Regions from separate parts of the Thermococcus prieurii genome, predicted to be linked through region 2. Evidence: riboswitches for the same ligand, from Rfam matches in the RefSeq annotation. Region 2 holds a riboswitch; the other holds the start of a gene.
The links. A riboswitch is a leader RNA that binds a small molecule or an ion and turns the genes downstream of it on or off. The one in region 2 is predicted to bind fluoride.
Positions count from the first base shown of each region.

Region 1: linked by a shared signal. The riboswitch ahead of ACYQ04_RS04320 (prenyltransferase/squalene oxidase repeat-containing protein) and the one ahead of ACYQ04_RS05025 (respiratory chain complex I subunit 1 family protein) in region 2 are both predicted to bind fluoride.

Region 1 covers NZ_BAAHYH010000002.1:200,472-203,866, reverse strand. The annotation lists gene ACYQ04_RS04335 (hypothetical protein) at 1-352, opposite strand, end outside; gene ACYQ04_RS04330 (hypothetical protein) at 309-653, opposite strand; gene ACYQ04_RS04325 (DUF6062 family protein) at 632-1,303, opposite strand; gene ACYQ04_RS04320 (prenyltransferase/squalene oxidase repeat-containing protein) at 1,313-2,179, opposite strand; fluoride riboswitch at 2,196-2,257, opposite strand; gene ACYQ04_RS04315 (archaemetzincin) at 2,353-3,051, shown strand; gene ACYQ04_RS04310 (peroxiredoxin) at 3,041-3,395, opposite strand, start outside.
Region 2 covers NZ_BAAHYH010000002.1:329,113-332,507, reverse strand. The annotation lists gene ACYQ04_RS05035 (proton-conducting transporter transmembrane domain-containing protein) at 1-110, opposite strand, end outside; gene ACYQ04_RS05030 (hypothetical protein) at 115-732, opposite strand; gene ACYQ04_RS05025 (respiratory chain complex I subunit 1 family protein) at 729-1,688, opposite strand; fluoride riboswitch at 1,710-1,774, opposite strand; gene ACYQ04_RS05020 (hypothetical protein) at 1,827-2,069, opposite strand; gene ACYQ04_RS05015 (hypothetical protein) at 2,047-2,226, opposite strand; gene ACYQ04_RS05010 (valine--tRNA ligase) at 2,273-3,395, opposite strand, start outside.

The DNA of each region.
Region 1 (3,395 bases), 130 kb from region 2:
GCATGCCGAGCATCTTCCTCAACCTCTTGTTCTCGGCTATCATCCCCGAGAGCATTATCGCCAGGTTCTGATTGTCCATGGCTGAGTAGTACGTTTTGAACTTTAAGGGGGACCAGTGGCCTTCGAGCTCGTAAAGTTTCTCCTCAAGCCCGTTTATTTCCTCTTCAATTTTTCTTAGCTCCTCGTCATCAACTTCCTCGTCAACGTATCCATCGAGGAGGATAATCCGAAGTGCTTCCTCAATTCGAAAGCCGTGCTTTTTGCTCACTTCTTCTATTTGCCGCCACAGGTCGTCGGGTATTGTGAAGCTAACCTTTCTCCACCTTCCCTTTGCCCACACCGTTATCTTCATCCCCACCACCCAGCATCTTCCTGAGCCTTTCGTTCTCTTCCCCGAGCTCCTCACGGAGTTTCATCATGTACTCCCTGTCGGCCTTGGCTTTTTTCTCGAATTCAACGAGCTCTTCGTAGTGTTTCTCCATCTCCTCAAGCTTTCTTCGAAGTTTTTCCCGTCTCTCAAGCAAAATCCTCAGCTTGAGGACTCTCAGCGTTCTTTCAAGTCCCTCAACGTCCCTCAATCTCGCCTCTATCTCTCGCCTGTTCCTCCTGACTGCGTCGAGTTCCTCACCGCTCACCTCAATCTCAACGGCCAACGCTTCTCCCTCCTCTCCCGGCGCTGGGAATGAGGCCCTACCTCCCTCCCGACCAGAAATTCAACGGCCTCAATGACTGCCCTCTTTTCCTCCTCACTCGGTTTCTCCTCGGACCTGTAGTCAAAGCTCTCGATGAGCCGCACGAGCCGGGCGTCAAGCTCCCGAAGCTTTTCCTTTTGAACCTCTTCGAGACGGGTTTTAAGGTTCTCGTCTTCTACGAGTTTGAGGATTTCCTCGTAGTGCCTCCTGCAGAGTATCGATGGGGATTCCGCATAGGCATCGAGGAGCTCCGGCAGTCTGTCGGCGATGGACTCGATTAGCGTTCTCTCCTTCTCTCTTGAAAGTCTGCAGAGGAAGCACTCATCTTCCCCCACTTTTCCGGAGAGGTAGCTCCTAAGAACGTCCTCGTATATGACGGAGACCCCGTGGGGACCAAGGAGGGGGTTGGAAAGGGCGAGGTGGAGGACCTTCCACGCGTGATACGTGCAGAGCCCGCCGCTCCCCCTGAACTCCCTCCGCACCTCGGGGTCGTTGGGGTGCTCGTAGAGTATCGTTTCAATCTCGGTTCTCTCGAACCTCTCAACTAACCTGCACACCGGGCAGCCCGGCTCGCTCATGGCGTTCCTCAGCTCTAGCTCGATAACGTCCATAGGCCTTCACTAAACGAAGCGTGAGGCGAACTCTACGACTGCCAGCGCACGGTAGGTGTTCTGGAAGTTCGAGATTCCGAGTTCGATACTCCTCCTGAATCCCCCGTTGGGATTCTGAAGCTGGCGGATGAACCATACGTGCCTCCTCGGACAGGAAGGCGTCTCGTCCTGAATCTCCAGCCCCCTGGAGGCATAGAACGTCGGCTCTAGGTAGGGCGGAAGACTGTAGGGCACCTCGGTAAAGCCTCCCCAATCACCACAGAGCTCGCAGTTCCTGAAGTGGGGACTCTTCGGCGGATGATAGCCGAGTTTGCGAAGGCTGAATATCGCCTGATACGTCATAGTCGTAGTCGGCTGCTTGACGCCGTAGCCGTTGCCGTTGCGGAACTTCATGACGAACTCCCTTATGGCTTCCCTCTCGTCGGGGTTAAACTTGAGGCCGATGGCATCGAAGGCCTTTGTGACCCAGTAAGTGGCCTCGAGCGGCGTTGCCGTTCCAAACTCCTCACTCCCCCCGAGTCCAACCGCGAACTTGCCCTCCGCCGGGTTGTACTTGGTGAAGACTATCTCACTCCTCTCCCTCGCCACGTCCTTGGCCCCGAGAACGGCCAGCCCCTCAAGCGCCATCGCTATTGCCACGACGGCCGTCTGGGGCTGTATCGCATTTGCAAGGAACTCTATAGTCTTCTCGGGCTCTGGAAAGTCCAGGTCCAATAGCTCGTAAATCTTGACCGCGTAGTAGGTGTCGTTTACGTTCGTATCGTCGAGAAGGCTCACGAAGCAGTACCCTCCGTCCTCGTGGCGCCTCTCTCCCACGTATTTGAGAACCGCATCAACGTTAACGTAACGGGCAATCCTGTCGAACTTGGAGACCATACCCTCACCCCCCGGACGCAGAACAGGCGTCATCAGGCCCGGCGGGCCGTTAGGGCGGACGCCATCGCCCGAGCATTCACTTCCAGTGGTGACTTAAAAACATCTTGGTTCAACCTTCTAAAAGAACGCTTATAAAGATTCTCCCGCCTAAGTCATGAGCGGCGGTGGAATCCATGGAGTTCATCGGTTTCACATACGTTACCAACTTCCTCAGCGAAACGCTTGAAAGGACAATGTTCGAAGTCGTTGATGACGCTAACAGGCTTCTAAAAGACCTCGACCTCCCGCTGAGGTTTCTCTATCTGGACAGCCTGACCCTCGAACCCGGTTACTTAATAACGGTTGAGACTCCCGAGGGCAGGGTCAGATTATATCCCCTCGAGGTCCTCGTTGATTTCCTTGACTATCGCCTCAAGGTTGAGCTCGAGAAGAACGACGGAATAACCATGAACAAAATCCTCGGTTTGATAAGCTTCCCTCTCGCATCGAGGAACCGCTACTTCGACTTCTACGAGAGCTTCCTGGGGTTCCAGGCGGAGAGGCTCGGAAGGAGGATAATGGTGCTCTCAATGAGACCTTTTGAGTCGGACGTCCTCAGAATGGTCATCAGAACCCTTGAGAGTCCAAACGTCGAGGAGGACGTCAAACACCTCGCCAGAAGGGTCCTTCCCCGTGAGCTCGAGACCTTCAAGGGACGCCTCCTCAAGGGCATCCTTCACGAGGTCGGCCACGCCTTCGGCCTCGAGCACTGCTCCAACCCGTGCGTTATGAACCCGCCGGCGACGATTGAGGAGTGGGACTCCAGACCCGCCATCTTCTGTGACTCCTGCATGAAAAAACTGAAGGAGAGTCTTGGGAGCTTCACCCTTTGAACTCTCTGGCAACCTTGAGAACCCTTTCGGCGTGCCCCTTTGCCCGGACGTTGCGCTTCTCCCACACGATTTCTCCATCGGGGTTTATGATGAACGTGCTCCTTATGACTCCCTCGTACTCCTTTCCGTAGCGTTTCTTCTTGCCCCATGCGCCGAGGGCCTTGATGAGCTGAACCTCCGGGTCGCTCAGGAGCTTTACCCTTAACCCGTGCTTCTCCTTGAAGCGCCTGTGGCTCTCAACAGAATCCTTCGAGACTCCAATCACCTGGAAGCCGAGCCTCTCGAACTCAGAAAGCAACTCGGTGAACTCCTTTGCCTCGGTCGTACAGCCCGGCGTGTTGTCC
Region 2 (3,395 bases):
GCCGTTATGAACGCCAGCCCCGGGACGATTGCCCTGCCGAGCCTCTCGGAGAGGAGCGGAACGAGCGTCGCTATGAGCGGTATTGCGAGCAGGTAAACCACTGCCTCCATGCTATCACCCCACCAGCTCCTCGACTTCCAATGGCCCGTAGCGCTTCTCGGCACCGAGAACGACCGCGAGCAGGACGAAGGCTATCATGTCGAGCAGTATTCCGAACTCAAGGACCATAGGCATTGGCGAGAGCATCACCGCGAGGTAGAGGAGCGCGTTCTCCTCGCTGAGGTAGCCGACTATCTGGGCCAGGGCGTTCCGCCTCGAGGCTATGATGAGCATGCTGAGGAAGAGCAGGACGAAGGCTATGACCCCTCTCCAGTCGTTTGTGGCTTTGTAGACCGGGATGTAGAGGAAGTAAGCCAGGACCGCCACGATGAGGCCGAGAACTATCGCGTGGTGCGTAGTCTTAATCTCCCTTCCGCGCCAGATTCTCTCCTTCCTGACGTCCCTCTGGAGGAGCCAGGGTATCAGGAGTGCCCTGAACGCTATCGTGATTCCGCCGAGGATTATGAGCTCGGGAATCCGCTTTTCCCAGCCGACGAGCCCGATTATTAAGCCGATTAGGACGGACTGGAACGCAACCGCGTCAATCAGGGAGTGCATGTAGGACTCGGTGAGCATGAAGAAGGCCGTGAGGAGGACCACCGAGCCGAGCAGGTTGAGGATTTCGTTAATCACGGAGCACCACCCCCGAGGAGGAAGCTGATGACGCCCATTATCGCCAGGAGGAAGCTGGCGGAAAGGTAGTCGATGATGCGGAAGAGCCTTATCTTTGCCAGGGTCTCCTCAACGACGACAAAGGCCAAGATGAGGCCGAGCATCTTGACGAAGAGCGTCGCGATTCCCTTGGCGATCTCAGCCAAACTTGCGCTCGTCGCGAGGCCCCATGGAACCGCGAAGACGTTGAGGAAGACCGCCATCAGGATGAAGGACTTCATATAGCCCGCCCAAGTGTTGAGGGCGTAGAGCGGGCCGGTGTACTCAAGGCCCTTCGCCTGGTCGAGCATTCCGAGCTCGTTGCTTCCGTGGGACTCGATTGGGAGCTTTCCAGTATCGAAGAGCAGGAGCATAAAGAACGCGGCCGTGATGAGGATGTGTGTCGGGCTGAGGTACCAGCCTTCGGCAGTTATCCTGTGGTTCATCAGGAAGGGGTTGTTGGTTCCCGTCAGTATGGCCACGCCGAAGAAGACCATTATGAGGACCGGCTCCGCGAAGGCCCCGAAGTTAACCGAACGGGTCGCACCTATTCCGGTGTAGTAGCTTCCGGTCCTCTCGGTGGCTAAAATCGAGGCCATCGCGGCGAGACCGAATATGAAGGTCCCGCCGAAGAAGTCCACAGTCGGGGCGAACCAGCTCGGGAAGTTGCCGACTATCGGGAGCATCCAAGGCAACGTCAGCATTGCACCGAAGGCTATGAACGGCGCGATGACGAAGAACGGTCCGACTCCCTCTGGAATCAGCGTCTCCTTCCTGAAGAACTTCGCGAGGTCGTAGTAGGGCTGGAAGATGCTTATTCCCTTCCTCGACTCGATGCGCGCCTCTATCTTCTTGAGGATTCCGACCATGAGGGGTGAGAGCAGGAGCACCACTATAACCTGAACTAGACCGATAACCACCCTGTCTTCCGGGTTCAAAGGCGTCACCTCCCCGATGTGGAGAGAACAGGCGTCATTAGCCCCTGTTCGGGGCAGTTAGGGCGGACGCCATCGCCCGGAAATTTGCCCGGCGGTTTTATGAGGCTGGGTTTTTAAAGGTTTTGAGGACTCGGGAGTTCACTGATGGACGTCTTTGGGGTGATGCTCTTCTTTTCTTCCTGCCTTTAGGTACTTGTCCATGACATTAATCGCTTCCTCGTCGCTCCATTTTCCTCCGAGCATTCTGTTCTCGGCTATGTATCCGGCCAGTTTGATTGCAAGGGTTCTGTTCTCGTTGAAGAGCTCGTACATCTTGTAGTTGAGCACCGCCTCCTTCTTCGAGAGCTCGAGCAGTCTGTCACGGAGTTTCTCCTCTTCCATCTCCCTCACCCTTTAAATTCTCGTTTTCCCTTTGGAGCTCCCCAAGGGCTTTCCTCAGAAGCTCGTTGTCCCGCTTCATCTCGGCGTATTTGAGTTCCATAAGCTCAAGGAGCTTCTCCATCTCCTCGATTCGCTTCTTCAGCTCCCCTTCCCTCAAGGTTCTCCACCGGGTAAGAATAGAAGGGGAGGCGTAAAAACCTAACTCAGAAGAACACTATAACCGCGTCCCCAACTACTGCCGTCTCGACCTCTTCTCCTTCGCTGAACACCGCCTTCCTGATGACCACGTCGTCCTTGCCGAGCTCGACCTTTTCTCCATCGACCTCGAACTCAACCTTTCCGGTCTCCTTGAGCGCCTTGGCAACCTCTTCCGCGTGCTCCTTGAGGTAGGCGGTAATCTTCGGCACGAGCTTTCCGTAGCGCGGACCGACGGTTCTGAAGTTGGGCTTTATCTCGGTTATGCGCTCTTCCAAAGCCGGCTCGCCCCTGATTATCTCGAGTCTCTCGATGTTCATCGTTCCGGCTATGTCCCTCTCGATGGCCCTGAGCTTCTCGTAGGAATCGGTTGCATAGATGGCCACGTGCTTGAGCTTGGCGTTGAGGGCGAGGCCGTGAGAGTTCTTGTAGCGCCTTATCGCGCCGACTATTTCTCTCGCCAGCTCACCGAGCTTCTCGGCCTCTTCGTCGATTCTGTCCTCTCTGAACTTCGGCCATTCAAGGAGGTGAACGCTTTTAGCGCCAACCCGCTCGCGGAAGAGGTTCTGGTAAAGCTCCTCGGTGATGTGCGGGACGAACGGAGCGAGCAGGAGCATCAGGTTGTAGAGGAGCTCGTAGAGCGCCGTCTTAGCCTTCAGCTTGCTCTCCTCGTCGTCGCCGTAGAGGCGGTACTTAATCATCTCGATGTAATCATCTGCCACCTCGTGCCAGACGAAGGTTATCAGCTCCCTCGTCAGAAGGTTGAAGCGGTAGCGCTCCATCTCCTCGGTGGCGAACTTGATGAGCCTGTGGAGCCTTGAGAGAATCCAGCGGTCGAGCGGTTCGAGCTCCCCGGGCGCTTTGGCCGGGTCGAAGTCGGCCAAATGACGCTCGGCGAAGCGGTAGATGTTCCAGACCTTCTGCAGGAAGCGGAAGTTGTAGTCAACGGTCTCCCACTTGAACGGGTGGTCCTCTCCGGGCGGTGCTAAAGCGGTCCAGAGGCGGAGCGCATCGGCGCCGTACTTCGGAATGACCTCATCAGGGGCAACAACGTTGCCGTAGCTCTTGCTCATCTTCCTGCCGTCGGGCCCGGCGACCATTCCGTTGATGAGGACGTCGCGCCAAGGCTTC